3 regions of the Paenibacillus sp. FSL H7-0737 genome follow, and region 2 is predicted to be linked to each of the others. Evidence: riboswitches for the same ligand, from Rfam matches in the RefSeq annotation. Region 2 holds a riboswitch; each other region holds the start of a gene.

Region 1 (5,564 bases), 370 kb from region 2:
ATTAAAGCCTGTAATTAACCCTGCTTTATGAGCAGCATTCACATATGGATAGAACCAATCTCCCAGAGCGACATCCTTGTAGGTAATTCCTTTGTCACTCTTGATATCAAGTTCCAATGCTGATACTAGGATCTTAGTAAATTCTGCTCTTGTAATGTGATCTTTCGGATTTACCTGACCATTGTTACCTTGGATGTACCCTTTTACTGTAGCTGTTTCAATCGCTGAGAACGCCCAGGATGAGATCTTATCGGCATCTTTATACACGTGCTTGATATCGTTAGGAGTCGCTGTTGGCGATGGACTCGCATTCGGGTCACCCGGTTTAGCGATATCACCTGGAGCTGGCGTACCACTTGGTTTTGGTGTAGCAGATGGGGTTGGAGTTGGGCTCAAAGTTGGCATCGGTGCATTTAGATCCACACCCAAATTCGTAGTATAACGCCACTGAATTCTATCCCCGGCACTTAGGTTATATGAAGATGCACCATAATTAGGATATTTTCCATTCACATTATACATCCATCCACTACCGCTACCATGGTCAAATTCTCCATCACCAGCTATGGATTCAACATATACACTTCCAAATGTACTGTTCCAAGAATATCTATAGTCGATATCGCGGCTATCTAGCACTCTCTCTAGTACAGACCACACTGTGTCACCAGATTGTAGCTCTACCTGTACAGATGGAAGAACATATCCCTTCTTAATCGTAAGCTTATCCACGGATAGGGTTACATATGGTTTCGATGGAGTGGTTCCTCCACCATTGCCACTACCACCGTCGCCACCAGGTGTCTGAACTACACTGGATGTGTACGCAATGTAATCAGTGAAGTGATTGGTTTTTACGATTAAATCATTTCCATTATCGTAGGCATACTCTGACTTGCCGCTTGCCAAACCTAAGGCGTCACTTGCAAATTTTTGAATCGCATGAGGTGCACCATTTTGAATATAAGCTACATCTTTTCCTTTAAGGTCCTTAAAGGTTAATGTGATAAATTGACTGAATTCTACTCTTGCGCTGCCACCCATAGAAAAAGCTTGAATAATGCTCTCCAGCTTCTTATCCTGGGAAATAATCTGATTCAGACTATCTTTTAGTGCAGCTTCTGTGCCTGTTAAAGGTGACATTAGTTCAATCGCTGCGGCATTTCCACTTGTAACTTTTGCACCCTTAGGAATGACTACAGATACGTCACCTTTGGTAGCCTCAATCTGAGGAAGATCGCTGTTATTAGGTAAACTAACACTAACCTTCGATTGTTGACTTTTAGGAATAACTACCGTTATTTCCTTGTTGCTATCTCCTGTGCTGATCGGAACGATATAATCATGAGCATCATCATTGATTACAACTTCCGGCTTATCACCAGAAGGTAACGGAAATTCTTTCGGACCCTCTGGTTGTACAGGTGGTTGTTCAATTACCACATCATTCATATCAAAGAGACGGTTACTGTGATTAATCAGACGATCATAGGACACAAGTGCATACGTACCTTGGTCCGTAGCCATCCCATCTACTCTTCCGGTGAGAATATGCTTAAATCCACCATCCGGATCAGCAAAGGTAAGCAGTGCATCAATCAGTGAATTTCCCTTTTTAACAAACCTTAAGTCACTGTGCGGATCTATGCCTACGCCAGTTAAAGCAACAATGACCTGCGCGATGCTCTCACTGCTTGTGCTTCCCCAGCTTGTAAATCCACCTTGATCATTCTGTGTGCTTGATAACCATGCAATCGCGCGATCCACAGCAGCTTTTACATTAGGATCCTTTGCATAGTAAGGCGCAAGTGCTTGCATCGTCATTCCAGTGATATCGGTATCGGCTTTAGTACCAAATAACGCCCATCCACCAGTTGGTGCTTCTTTTTCTAAAATATACTGAACTAGTTTTTCTCTTGTGGTTTGATCTGTAACGCCTTCTACTACAGGAATATCATAGTTATGACTATCTAAGGCAATCAGCGCAAATATGGGACCATTAAGCCCTTGCTTCTGAACATATTGAAAATCTGCAAGTGCATTTCTTAAATCATGCCCTGCAACATTCGTGATATCTTTTCCGATCGAGGTAAGTCCTAGAATCGCTCTGGAATGCTCTGTGCTTTTAGAAGGGTCGAGTTTTCCATCCTTCATTAGCTTAGCTACTTCAGCAGCTACATTATTATAATAAAGATTGTAATAGCCACTTGGAACCTCGAAGTTGGCCCGTGCTAGAGAAAGAATCGACCATTCCCCGCTACCTGTTCCAAAAGACGGATTTTTTACAGTGTTTAGGATATAGGCAAGGTTTTTATTTAATTGTTGTTTGGCTACAACAGTAGTAGGTTGTTCAAATGGAACATCATTCATGTCATAGAGACGGTTGCTATTATTGATCAGACGATCATAGGATACGAGCGCATATGTACCTTGATCCGTAGCCATAGCGTCTACTTTACCGGTGAGAATATGCTTGAATCCACCATCCGGCCCAGAGAAGCTAAGTAAAGCATCTATAAGTGAATTTCCTTCTTTAATAAACCTAGGGTCACTGTGCGGATCTACGCCTACGCCAGTTAAGGCAACAACAACCTGTGCAATGCTCTCACTGCTTGTGCTTCCCCAGCTTGTAAATCCGCCTTGAGCATTTTGTACACTCGATAACCATGCAATCGCCCGATCCACGGCAGCTTTTACATTAGGATCCTTTGCGTAATAAGGCGCAAGTGCTTGCATCGCCATCCCGGTCATATCGACGTCGGCTTTGGTTACACCTAAAGCCCAGCCCCCGGCATCTGCTGCACCTTTTTTAACTTCTCTATCTAAGATGTACTGAACCAGGTTTTCTCTTGTGCTTTGATATATAACTCCCTTCTCATCAGGATCAGGGAATAATACTGGAATCTCATAGTTATGACTATCTAGTGCAATCAGAGCAAATATGGGACCGTTGTTCCCTTGCTTCTGAATATATTGATAATCAGCTAGTGCATTTCTTAGATCATGACCTGCAACATTCGTGATATCTTTTCCGATAGAGGTAAGTCCTAGAATGGCTCTGGAGTTCTCTGTGCTTTTACTAGCGTCGAGTTTTCCATCCTTAATTATCGTTGCTATTCGCGTAGCTACATTGTTGTAATAGAGATTGTAATAACCGTTAGGTACTTTGTAGTTCGCACGTGCTAGAGAAAGAATCGACCATTCTCCGCTACCTGTTCCAAATGAAGGATTCTTTACGGTGTTAACGATGTAGGCCAAGCTTTTATCTAACTGTTCTTTAGCAGTGATTTTATAAGTAACCTGATAGGTTACATTATCTGCTTTGTTTCCTGCGCCATCTATAGCTGTTACTGCGATTACGTTACTACCTGGGTTTAGAGATGCTTTGTACTCACCATTAGTAGCTGACAGAACGACTTGGTTCAGCTTTACTACTGGAATAATGTCTTTATAGACATTGTCTGTAACCACTACTTTGAAGCTCACATCTTTACTGGATACTTCCTGTTTATCTTGTATACCTTCTATTGAAATCGTAGGCTTCTCTGTATCTGGCTCTTGTACTAGCGCATTAATCTGCTCTACTAGAGCTTGATCAACCTCTGTTGTTACAACTGCACTATCGGCAATTGCTTCATTCGCATGAGCCGGGATTACGCTTGTAGAGAACGTCGTGATAAATACTGCTACAATAAGTAACCAAGCTAAAAACTTATTTTTCTTCATGTTTCCATAACCCTTCCCTTCTCTTCCTATGTTAAAAAACAGAATAAACTTTCATAGCACTACAAAAAAACCACTCAACATACGTCAAGAGGTTTAAGATAGTGAACCGCAACAATAGCAGGCATATACTATATCAAACACCTCTCTATCGCTCGTAGAGTTTAACGGTGTATCAGAAACAGGCAGATATTCTGGCTCAAGTATCATCACCCTTGCTACCTTCCCAGTTTCCCAGTGGTACCTTGCAAGGACTCCTCTTTCACAGCGGCGGGACCGCGCGGGATTCACACCCGCTTTCCATTTAACCAATCTATGATTGTATTTCCGAAACATTCATAATTGGCACCTATTGCTAATATTAATTTTTCCATGCTTCATCATATCTAATATAGTTGCTTTTGTCATGCAATATTTGTTTTTTGTATAACGAGTAGTTAGCGATAATCCTATTGAATATCAAATCATTTTAACCACAATATACTCTTTTTCTCTCAGCTCAAAACCATCCTTCAGTGACAAAGAGGCCAAATCAAAGATTCGATCATACTTTTTATTACGTGGGAGTCCTTCTTCCTCAGCCCAGCATGTATAGAGCTCGAACTCGGTACCAGATACCCCATAATCTGTCATAAGCCTAAATAACTCCCGACAACACTTGAGTGAGGCGTTATACGATCCCGGTAGAGTATCTTTTAGCTTAGGGGATACAGAGAAGCCGCCCCAATTCGGTGAAATCCGGTACACATACGGACTCCGAAAATGCTTGCGAATCTCATCGTTCCAATACCCAAGTTCCTCTATAAAAATACCCGCTGCATCTTCTTCCGAGTCGTATACAAGACAGTCCTCATCTCTTAAATGAGACAGATCTGCGATGTCATCCAAAGGAATTATACCTTGCAGGCGCAGAGCCTCTCTTTGTTTCTTATACTCCGGGGAATTTTTCACTTCATTATATGTCATTACTGACGGTACACTGCCTCTTTCTCCTAACGGAAGTTCTGTAGCCGAGCCTATGTAATGAAATCTGCTCACTGGATTGCCCTCCATAACTTTGGAATCACTGCAAATCACTAATTCATATATGAATTTACCACAAATTAGTAAGGTACTCGTTGAAATTATTCTATGTTAGGGTATTTGGTAAGCGTTTACAACGAATTCATGGAGGTGTACGTGTTCATCTAAGTACCAAAGTACCAAGGAAGGTCAGGTTTAAGCATCCTCAAAAATGATCTTACAAAGGAGAATTCAATGACTACTCGAATCCAGAAATCATTCTTATCATTGACCCTTGTCACCGCTCTTCTGCTCTCTTTGTTCTCATCCATTGCCGCCGCTGCCACTAAGGACGAGCAACAAGCTAAGGCAGCACCAAAGAGTAAGATCCAATCCTATGTAGACGATATGCAGCCCGGATGGAACCTTGGCAATACTCTAGATGCTACAGGTGAGGATGAAACCTCCTGGGGCAATCCGCGTGTGACCCAAGAACTGATTAAGAAAATCGCCGCACAAGGCTACAAAAGTATCCGTATTCCTATCACTTGGGATTCACACATAGGCGAAGCACCGAACTACACTATTGAAAAAGCTTACCTCGACCGTGTCGAAGAAGTTGTAGGCTGGGCGCTGGACGCCAAGTTATATGTAATGATTAACGTCCATCACGACTCCTGGTTATGGGTAAGTCATATGGAAGAGAAGCATGAGGAAACGCTGGCGCGTTATAATGCAGCATGGACTCAAATTGCTGACCGCTTCAAGGATAAATCCGATAAGCTGATGTTCGAAAGCATTAATGAACCTCGTTTCACAGATGGCGGAAGTACGGATGA
Region 2 (5,564 bases):
ATGATGACCAGCAGGATAAAGAGCACTAAGATTGCCCCTGTGGATGTAAAGGCTCCACCAACAAAACGTTCAGGTTCACGTTCACGTTCACGTTCACCAACGCCGCAACAACGTTCTCCACGTACTTCGCCCATTTGTCAATTCCTCCTTTTTAATTGGATACAAAACTAAGATATGCGGGATTTGTATCGGTGCTTGGGTAAAAAAGAAACGAAAATAGTAGGCCTGTTGCGGGATCCGACATTTCGTAAAAAACAAAAAAATACCCACCAGCCGAAGCCAGTGGGCGGTTTTTCCCGGTTTTATGATTTTTTAAATAAGGGCTATAGCCAGCAGAGTGAACAAACTCAAGGTTAAGATGTCATTTGTAGCAAAAGGATTACCAAAAAAAGCTGAAGTGTGCACAGATCCGTTATGTTCCGTTCTTAAGTAAACATTATTTCTGTCCACATTTGTAATTACGCCTACGTGCTGTCTACCATCTTTAGTCAGAATCCGCACTCTTCTATTCATGTAGCGCAAGCAGCTGCAATAAGCATCCATCAGGAAACTCCCCCTCGCTCGTATTACTTTATTTTATGATGAGAGGTTACGCCGGTAACGGCCAGCAGCGCCCAAAACTTCCGGCTCGACAAATTAACTTTCCAGTTCACTTTGTAAGGTTAACTGTCTTACTTGCTCTTTCTTGCCGTTTACGAGTACTACCACTTTATTGTCATTGTTGCCCTGATTCGCTGTTTCCTTCTTTTTCAGCCCTAGGTACTTTGCAATCCCGATCACATGGCTATCAATGATTGCTTGGATAACCACATCTTTTTTGAGTTTGGCAGCGTCGGTTGCCACATCCAAAAATAAATTCTCCGTGAGTACTGCAGGTATGTTGCTCTCACGCACCACATGCAGTTTTTTTGCCTTTTGGCCCCGGTCGTTGGGGACTCCATTACAAGCGGAAAAGACACTCTTTCGGTAGAAGAATGGTAGAAGAAACAAAAAAGCGCGACTCCCCAAACTTCAAGAATCCGCGCCAAATATGGTTTTTTGGGATGCTGGTGAAGGGAATTGAACCCCCGGCCTACGCATTACGAGTGCGTTGCTCTACCCCTGAGCTACACCAGCTTAAGCCGATTTTTCTGTCAAACAAAAAATATTATACAACTTTCAGCCAGAAACGCAAGCCTATTTCTCCCTATTTCCCTACTCTCCCGAACTGCTATTCCACCTGTAGTTTACGCTCCACAGACTCCAGCTTTCCACGGCTAGTGGAGGGTTTATCGCGGCGGTCGTCTATTTTAAGTGAGGTAGAGACACGCTCTGCACCTGCGGAAAAAGGAGACTCGTGCAGCGCTTCGACTGCAGCAAAAATACGCTGAAGAGGCCCTTCGATGATTGTACCCATGGATGTAAGCTCATAAGTAATCCCTTCTACCGTCTTCAGCACTCGCTGCATATCCGCAACATAGCTGCTAAGGCTCGTACTACCTGTTCCAATCGGAATAACGGTTACTTCAGCAATAGGCATGGGAATACCTCCTCGGAATTTTAAAGTATGTGTCTCCTTCTATTGTAACAACTCCACCGCTCTCCCACAAATGATCTCAGCTTTATTATGCCCCTTCTTCTTTCCCCAAAATTCTCCGAAATATGACTTTCGCCACAAGTATTTTTTCTAACATGAATTCTAGGGTCATCTGCACTACATTTATGGACTCTTTGTGGCATCTTTTCGGACAATTTATGAATCATTTTTCATATGCCTGTGGATCAATTGTGGATTACTTATGGACAGCCTGTGGATCATTTGTGGAGTACTTTTGAAGAACCCGCTCCCCACGCGGGTTTTCTAAAAAACTATTTACAAACACAACATCTTGGGTTATTTTTATCTAACGACAACAAAATATAGTGGAGACAGGCGCTTTGATCCTTTATCGGAATTAGAGCTTAATAGGGAAGTACGGTGAAAATCCGCTGCGGTCCCGCCACTGTAACCGGATGCCCCTTACAAGCTTTTTTAAGCTTAAGATGGGCAGATCTCCTGGCAGAAGCCACTGAGGGGTAAGAGCCCCCTTGGGAAGGCGCTGAGAGGTCCTACGGAAGCCAGGAGACCTGCCTGTTTCGACGACACCAACTATGAGTGCCTGCGAGGAACAGGAACGGTGTCCGCATGCGGTCATCTTCTTAGAGACCACTGCAAATATCTGTGTGGATATTTACATAACGCATCGGGCATTTTCTGCCATCCTCGCTAGAGGATGCTTTTTTTATGAGATCACAATGAATATACGGCCGCTTATGCGGCCCCACTTCTTAATGATAGGACGATAGACTGAGAGGAGAGCTATACAATGACGTTGTTGGAGAGACAATTTAACGGTACAACAAATGCACGAGAAGTTCTTTTAGAAGAGCTCATTGATTTAGGACGCGATATTATCGACAGCCGGGATTTGGACCTGCTGCGCGAGAATGCCAATTTGAACGGAGAGAGTTTCTCCGGTAAAATGAGCAAGTTCGGCAGTGAATATTCAAAATGGTACGCCCGCAACTTTACGATGCCGCCGCAGCTAGTGCAAGCCATTGATGACAATGTCGTCTATGTGCATGATCTGGATCAATACGCAATCGGAACGACTAACTGCATTTTTATCCCGTTCGATAAGCTTCTCCGCGAAGGCTTCAACACCGGCAACGGCAGTGTTCGTCCTCCGAACTCCATAATGACAGCTATGTCACTGGTAGCAATTATTTTTCAATCCCAGCAAAATGCTCAATATGGCGGCGTATCCGCCAATAAACTCGACTATGATCTAGCACCTTATGTAACCAAATCCTTCGCTAAGCTGTTCCGCAAGGGTCTGGATTATTTTGATGAGGGACAAGCTAATGATTCTTTGGGCGAGATTACAATGAGCCGGATCGATCTGGCGGAGTTATATCCAAAAGCGTTTCGTTTTGCACTAAAGGAAACCGAAATCGAAACCCTGCAAGCGGCTGAAAGTATGGTACATAATCTCAACACCATGTCCAGCCGATCCGGTGGGCAAATTCCGTTTACCAGCATCAATTATGGTACTTGTACTTCACCAGAAGGTCAGCTTGTGATCAGCTCCCTGCTAACAGCAACGATGAACGGACTTGGCAGCGGAGAAACACCTGTGTTCCCGATTCAAATCTTCAAATGCAAGCAAGGAGTCAATCAACAGCAAGGTGATCCTAACTATGAATTGTTCCTAAAAGCGGCGGAATGTTCTGCACGCAGACTATATCCGAACTTCGCTAATCTGGACGCTCCGCTCAACTTGCAGTATTATGATCCAAGTGATCCTGATACGGAATTTGCTACAATGGGCTGCCGCACCCGAGTGCTCGGTGACCGTTTTGGGCGTAATCATTGCTCCGGGAAGGGCAACCTTTCCTTTAATACACTGAATCTGGTTCGGCTCGGTCTGGCACACGGCACAGTAACAGGCCGACGTACCGTCGCAGATGAAGCTGGCTTCTATGAGGATCTAAACCACTATATGGATATTGCGCTGGAAGGACTTCTTCATCGGTTCCACATCCAAAGCGCGCAAAAAGCTAAAGCATCCGATTTCATGATGCGAGAAGGCGTCTGGGAAGGCGGCGAAAATCTCGCTCCTGAAGACTCTGTAGGCGAACTGCTGAAGCATGGTAGTCTGTCGCTTGGCTTCATCGGTATGGCGGAATGCATGAAAGCCATGTACGGCAAACACCATGGCGAGCATATGGAAGTCCATGCCAAGGCTGTGGCTATCGTGCGTCACATGCGGGAGTATTGCGACCTTAAAAGTGAGGAACTTAATCTCAACATTACCTTGTTCGCAACACCAGCAGAGGGCCTGTCCGGCAAATTCACCAAGATTGATCGCAAGGTACTGGGTTCTATTCCGGGCGTAACTGACCGTGAGTATTATACGAACTCTTTCCACATCCCTGTATACTACGATCTAGGTGCTGCTCAGAAGATCAGCTTGGAAGCTCCTTTCCATGAATACTGCAATGCCGGGGCTATTTCTTATGTCGAATTAAATGGCAATGCCCGCAGCAATCCATCTGCTTTTATCAAAATCATTAAATATGCACTAGAACAACAGGTCAGCTACTTCAGCATTAACCATCCGATTGACCGCTGCTCCAGCTGCGGATACGAAGGCGTAATTGGGACAAACTGTCCTTCCTGCAACGCACATGAGAATGACGTGCACATCCGTCGTTTGCGCAGAGTTACAGGTTATTTAACTGGCGACTATCAGACCCGCTTCAATGCCGCCAAACAAGCCGAAGTACGGGATCGCGTTAAGCATCTATGAATATTTGCGGATACTATCCGGAGTCGATTAACGAGGGAGAGGGCATGCGGGCCGTCCTCTTCATCAGCGGCTGCCGTCATCGTTGCCCGGGATGCTTTAATCCCGAGACATGGAACTTTAAATATGGAGAAGCCTTCACCTTAGAACGTCAACATGAAATCATTGCAGAAATCGCCGCTAACCCTTTGCTGGATGGTCTAACACTGGCAGGCGGCGATCCTTTTTTCTCGGCAGAAGAGGTACTTGGGTTCATTCATGAGCTTCGCGCCGTGCTCCCTGGCTTCCCCATCTGGATTTACAGTGGTTATACGTATGAGGAACTAACCGCCCTTCCCGGTTCGCCGGAGTGGAATCTACTTACACAGTGTCAGGTATTAATAGATGGACGTTTTATAGAAGAATTGAAAGATACTACACTTCCTTACCGAGGAAGCTCTAACCAACGCATAATCGACATTCCGGCCAGTACGAACGGCTCGGAGGTCTTTCTGTGGCAGCCTACTGCGCTATAATATATCAATTTTTGATATTCAAAATTAATCCAAAATAAGAAGGGATGAAATAACCATGCCACAATTCGTAGTAAAACCAGATAATCGCCAACTGGCTTTTGATGAGAAGCGCCTTTCCGTATACGCCGACCGTATCTTAGAAGGTCTTGATCAACTAAATAAAGAAACATTGCTGCGGGGAGTAATTTCCAAACTGCGTCGTGACTCCGTAAGCGGAGAAGAAATTAGCAATGCCTTCACCATGAGTGCTCTAGAGCTTGTAACGAAAGAAGAGCCTACTTGGAAGTTTGCAGCTGCCCGTGCCCTTCTGACTACCCTTTATAAAAAAGCAGCCGTTCATCGCCGCTATAAAGCTTATCCAGAAGAGCCTTACGGTGAGCTGTACCCGCTAATTACGGATCTCGTAAAAAAAGGAATCTATCGTGAAGAGCTTCTAAGTCATTACACCAAAGAACAAATTATCGAACTAGGTGGGTGTATCGATTATACACGCGATCTTTTGTTTGACTATATCGGTCTGCTTACGCTATCCGACCGTTATTTGGCGCATGATTTTGACGGCCGTGTAATGGAGCTTCCACAAGAACGTTATATGATTATTGCTATGTACCTGATGCACCGTGAACCAGCTGAGAAACGTCTTGAGCTTGTAAAAGAAGCTTACTGGGCTATGAGCAACATCTACATGACAGCTGCTACCCCTACAATGTCCAATGCCGGC
Region 3 (5,564 bases), 2.4 Mb from region 2:
GCCTTCACATGATTCGTCGCGATACGGAACGACTTCACCGCCCAATTCAAGTATGCCTCATGATCTTCAGCCTTCAAAGGGAGTCCTTCACGGATAGCCGGTTCATCTACTTGAATCATCTCTATGCCTGCATCCTCCAAAGCTTTAACTTCATGACGGAGCGCTAAGGCAATTTGATTCGCTACTGCTTCCCGACTAAGATCATCACGTACGAAAGACCAATTGAGAATCGTAACAGGACCAGTCAACATGCCTTTAACAGGAAGGGAAGTTAACGACTGAGCATAGACGCTTTCTTTTACAGTCATAGGCTGGATAAAAGCTATATCCGCATAAATAACTGGTGGCTTAACGCAGCGTGATCCGTAGGATTGAACCCAGCCATTACTAGTAAATAAGTAACCATCCAACTTCTCCCCGAAAAACTCCACCATATCGGTTCTTTCGAACTCACCATGCACGAGTACATCCAGACCCAGCTTTTCTTGGAAAGTGATTGCATCTGCAATCTGCTCACGAACGAACCCGTCGTAACGCTCTTGATTCCATACGCCTTTACGCCATTTCAACCTTGCCTGGCGCACTTCTACAGTCTGTGGAAAGCTTCCGATTGTTGTCGTTGGCAGAAGTGGCAGCTGCCACTTCTGCTGCTGCACCTTCAGGCGCTCAGCAAAAGGTAGGCTACGTTGGTCTGGTAAATCTGTAAGTCCCAGAACTTGCTCAGCCACATCCTTACGACCGCGTTCAGGAAGTGCACGGAAGGCAGTAAGGGCTTCGCGACTGGCTGTCAACGCAGCAGCAGCTTCTGCTGTACCCTCTAAGGCTGCAGCAAGCAGGCCAAGCTCTCTAAGCTTCTCATCAGCAAAAGCTAAAGCAGCCTTAACGGTGGCCTTCAGCTTCACCTCACCCTGAACAGTAACCGGAACATGCAGCAAACTGCAAGAAGGTTGTATAATAAGACGATCAAGTGATACATGTACACTCAGCTTCTCGATTAGCTGCAGTTTAGCATCCAGATCTGAGCGCCAGATGTTGCGTCCGTCAATAATACCCGCTCCCAGCCACTTATCCTCAGGCCAGCCAAGACGTTCAATCGATGCCAGGTTCGTCCCGCCATCATGGACAAAATCAAGACCTAAACCTTGTACCGGAAGCTTGAACAGTGCCTCCAGCGGTTCAGCAGCTTCAAAGTAAGTCTGCAGAATAATATTTAATCCAGGCACGGATTCAGCAATTTCTGTGTAAATCGAGTGAAGTAAGGATAATTCTGATTCATTAATTCCTGTAACAATCGCTGGTTCATCAATTTGTACCCAGCTTACTCCTTCTTGCTTCAGTTCCTGCAACAGCTGAACGTAAACCGGAAGAAACCGAGCAGCAATCTTCGAAATATCCGCAGATGCAAATCCTTTTGACAACTTAAGGAATGTATAAAGGCCTAAAACCACAGGTTTACCCTCAATTCCCGCTTGGGACTTGGCAAAACGATAAGCTGCCAGTGGTTTGTTCTCGGTCAGACGCGGCGTTTGTGCACCGATCTCTGGAACGATGTAATGATAGTTCGTATTGAACCATTTAGTCATCTCGCAAGCGGTAGCCTCAGCATTTCCTCTAGCCATCGCAAAATAAAGATCAAGCCCAATGTCGCCACCATCATACGCATAACGTGGAGGTACGATCCCGAACATCACAGCTGTATCTAGCACATGATCGTAGAACGTAAAATCATTTACCGGAATTAAATCAATTCCTGCCTCCTGCTGAGTCTTCAAATGCTGAAGCTGAATTCCTGTCATTTCAGTACGGAACGCTTCCTCATTTATTTTTCCCGCCCAGAAGGCTTCCAACGTTTTCTTCCACTCGCGGTTTTTTCCGATTCTTGGATAGCCAAGATTGCTTACTTTTACTTTGTTCGTCACTTTGCAGCTCCCCTTCTCCATCTTCTTATTTTGGACTCGATATCACTTGCATTCCTTTAAAAAAGAGCGCCCTTCCCTAAAAAAGTCAAAGGGAAAGACGCCCATAATATACCTATGGTTAACGTCTAACACCTTCCTATCCTCCGTAGGTGAAGCAGTGCTGTTGAAACAGGCAGGTCTCCTGGCTAGCGGTGTCAGCATCCTTAGCAGTCTTCCCAGCAGTAGTAAATTGCCAGTGACATATGTTGCTATGGACTCTTCCGTTACAGTGGCGGGACCGCATCGGCTTCAAACCGAATTTCCCTATTAAGCCTACCGAATTACTAATTTCCGGCAAGCACCTGTCTCCGATATTGTCAAGCCAAAACGCCTTCGGTGTCCTTATACGGACGGTAGGCGTTTATGCGAGAATTATAAGAAAGTATTTCGTGATACTTATACTTTCTTATCATCCATAAGCTAAAACGCCTTCAGCGTCCTTTTAAGGACGGTAAGCGTTTATGCGAGAATTATAAGGATAAAGTGAGTGTCTTAAATCTGATGTCATCATACGTGAAAGCCCCCGTCATCTGCAATAGATTACGGGGGCTTTTGTTATATCGATTCCTTATAACGGATTTAGAAAAACACGAAATATACTACTGCAGCAAGTACTATGCGATATATAGCAAATGGTAAAAGCTTAATCCGGTTGATCAATTTCAAGAAGAAACGCATCGATAATAGTGCAAATACAAAGGCACTGATAAAGCCTGCAATGAAGAACGGCAGGGCATCGATGGTGAAATATTGCCAGTTCTTCATCAGTGAGAGTAAACTGGCGCCTGCCATGATTGGAACAGCCATAATAAACGTGAAATCAGCAGCAGCGCGATGACTCATACCCAGAAGAACACCACCAGAAATCGTCGACCCGGAACGGGAAAATCCCGGCCACAAGGAGAAGCACTGGACCAGACCAACACCTAGCGCCTGCTTATATGTAATCTGATCGACACTCTCCGTTTGAATCTTCTTTGGTCCGAATAGATCCGCAATAATCATTAATACAGCACCGACTACTAGACCGATTAACACGGTGGATGTAGAGAATAAATGCTCGTCAATATAATCATTAAACAGAACCCCCAGCACGCCTGCTGGCACTAAACCTACAAGCACCTGTGTAAGCTTCAGGTGGCCGCCTTTTTCAAGCTGTGGTTGTTGCTCGGTTACAGGATCCAACTGCTTGCGGCTGAAGCGCTTTAAGCCCAGCAATTCAATGAACCTATTTCTAAAAATAACTACAACTGCTAATATTGACCCCAGCTGTATAACCACTTTGAACGTATTGGCCGTATATTGCCCAAATAACTCTGTCGATTTTAACCACATATCATCAACAATAATCATATGACCTGTGGAGGATACCGGAGCAAATTCAGTCAATCCTTCAACAATTCCCAAAATAATAGCTTTAATAATCGTTAATAGCTCCATTTGTTCTCCTCCTTTTAATCATAACTTTTATCTATAAGTCCTTCTCGGCTCAACCTTCGGTGTTCATTTTCCGGCTGCGCTTGCGGAAGAACAAATACCCAAGGATCACTACTCCACCTGCAAGAAGCACGTACACTACGTTGGAGTACATATCCATATACATGGCGATGTCTTCCCACGACTCACCCAATGCCGCACCAATAAGCACCAGCAATAGGTTCCATCCCAGCGTACCAATCGTTGTGAAGATCATAAACACTCCAAATTTCATGCCCGACATCCCTGCAGGGATCGAAATCAAACTACGCACTAGTGGAACCATCCGACAAAATAATACGGTCCAATAGCCATATTTGTCAAACCAAGCGTCAGCCTTGTGGATGTCCTTTTTGCTAATCCGGAGTAGGCCGCCCCAGCGTTCAACGATCTTTTCCAAGCGATTTACATCCAACAAACGACCGATATAATAGAGAATTACTGCACCCAGCAGTGAGCCAAGCGTAGCAGCAATAATTACACCAGGAATGGTCAAATTCGTTGTGGTTGTCATGAATCCGCCAAAAGGAAGGATCACTTCGGAAGGAATCGGTGGAAATATATTTTCAAAAGCGAGCATCAGGAAAATACCAAAGTAACCAAACTGCTCCATAAAATCTGTAATCCATGCTTGCATTTCGTAACCCCCATTATTCAGATCAAGTTCTTCTTCAAGTTGCGTAAATAACGGCTGCGAATAAAAAAGAAGTAAAGTCCCTGGACAGCCAAATATCCCAATAACACCGCCCCGGTCTCCACAGCAATAGATAAGTAAAACAACCGCTGAAGCGCAATAAAGGCAAACACACTATGCAAAATGGCTACCCCAACCGGAACAAAAAACAACAACGACAATTGTATCGTTACAATTCGGTTTAGCTCTTGATCTGTAAGTCCCATTTTGGACAATGTAGAATATTGATGACGATCATGATCTAGATCTGTATACAGCCGGAAGTAAAGGAAGCTGCCTGCTGCAATGAAAAAGACAGTACCCACCAGTAAAGAAGCGAATAGCATCGTGTTGTACAATGTTCTTTGTATTTCAAACAGCGTGCCGCTAACAACAATCGCGTATGGCGAGTTACTTTCATAGGACCGTTTCCCTTTATGAGCAAGATCCGCCGCTATACCTACTGTTCGCGGGAAGTCATCCATGTAAAATCCTGTATACAAATCGGTCTGTACGGGATGAATAGCCTTGTAAAGCTCATCGCTAATCACAACACCACTGAAATCTCCCCCATCCCTTCCATCCAGCTCCGGCAATAGATATTCAGCAATCGGAACATTTTGGGTATAACCCATTTCTCGAATGGACAGACCTTGCTTCAAGGTATATACCGGCTTTACTCTACCCGCTTGCAGACTTCGGTCTCGTTGCGAACCGATCATCACCAGTCCTTCATCTCCACTTAGAGGCTGCTCATCCGTCGTAAACCCTGCACGAAGCAGAGCAAGCTTATAATCACTGTAAGCAATCAAGGGAAGCCTTAACGTGCGATCTGGCCCGGTCTGAGATTCCACCTCTGCGTATTTAATCGGAATACTAAGTGTCTCATAGGGTAAACCGAGCGTTGTAAGCTCTTCCTGAATTTCGTCCAAATGCTGATCAAAAGGATCCTGCAATTGATTGCCTTTGGCTACATAACCAACTGCTGCGGGATAGTCCAATTTCAACTCTCTGGAAAGCGTATGGATCGATGCGAATACTCCAACTGAAGTAAAAGATACTGCGGAAACAATCGTCACCATAAAGAACATTCGGGCATTCTCTTTCCAGCGGTAAGACAAGCCCGATAAAGTAATGATATTCGTGTGGTTCCAATACAGGCGCCGGATCGTCTTAAGTAGTTTAACAGTGTAAATACTGAGCTGAGTATAAAAGAGATAGGTACCCGCAACCGTAATTATAACGACCGGGAACATCACCTTTTCAACCGAAGCCGCTTGTGCTGTAGCTGCCATAAAATAGCCCGTCAACAGCAATAAAGCAGACAGTAAAGATAACACCAAGGAAACTTTAGGTTCCTCTTCTGCTTTTCGTTCTCCCTGAAACAGCCGCATCAGTGATTCATTCCCAATAAAGAAGAACGTGCTTAGCGAGATTAGAATAAATAACAGCGCAAA

What was found. Region 2 has a riboswitch for cobalamin ahead of H70737_RS02360 (anaerobic ribonucleoside triphosphate reductase). Riboswitches for the same ligand answer to the same signal wherever they lie in the genome.
Region 1: another riboswitch for cobalamin. It lies ahead of H70737_RS29650 (S-layer homology domain-containing protein); the one in region 2 lies ahead of H70737_RS02360 (anaerobic ribonucleoside triphosphate reductase).
Region 3: another riboswitch for cobalamin. It lies ahead of metE (5-methyltetrahydropteroyltriglutamate--homocysteine S-methyltransferase); the one in region 2 lies ahead of H70737_RS02360 (anaerobic ribonucleoside triphosphate reductase).

The regions. Positions count from the first base shown of each region.
Region 1 is NZ_CP009279.1:904,857-910,420, reverse strand. It holds gene H70737_RS29650 (S-layer homology domain-containing protein) at 1-3,726, opposite strand, end outside; cobalamin riboswitch at 3,891-4,091, opposite strand; gene H70737_RS03960 (hypothetical protein) at 4,183-4,761, opposite strand; gene H70737_RS03955 (cellulase family glycosylhydrolase) at 4,981-5,564, shown strand, end outside.
Region 2 is NZ_CP009279.1:532,683-538,246, reverse strand. It holds gene H70737_RS30945 (hypothetical protein) at 1-134, opposite strand, end outside; gene H70737_RS30940 (hypothetical protein) at 313-543, opposite strand; gene H70737_RS02375 (N-acetylmuramoyl-L-alanine amidase) at 637-894, opposite strand; tRNA gene H70737_RS02370 (tRNA-Thr) at 1,045-1,116, opposite strand; gene H70737_RS02365 (MTH1187 family thiamine-binding protein) at 1,211-1,519, opposite strand; cobalamin riboswitch at 1,894-2,128, shown strand; gene H70737_RS02360 (anaerobic ribonucleoside triphosphate reductase) at 2,346-4,331, shown strand; gene nrdG (anaerobic ribonucleoside-triphosphate reductase activating protein) at 4,328-4,843, shown strand; gene H70737_RS02350 (ribonucleoside-diphosphate reductase subunit alpha) at 4,899-5,564, shown strand, end outside.
Region 3 is NZ_CP009279.1:4,930,948-4,936,511, forward strand. It holds gene metE (5-methyltetrahydropteroyltriglutamate--homocysteine S-methyltransferase) at 1-1,919, opposite strand, end outside; cobalamin riboswitch at 2,074-2,279, opposite strand; gene H70737_RS21665 (undecaprenyl-diphosphate phosphatase) at 2,538-3,398, opposite strand; gene H70737_RS21670 (DedA family protein) at 3,448-4,071, opposite strand; gene H70737_RS21675 (ABC transporter permease) at 4,089-5,564, opposite strand, start outside.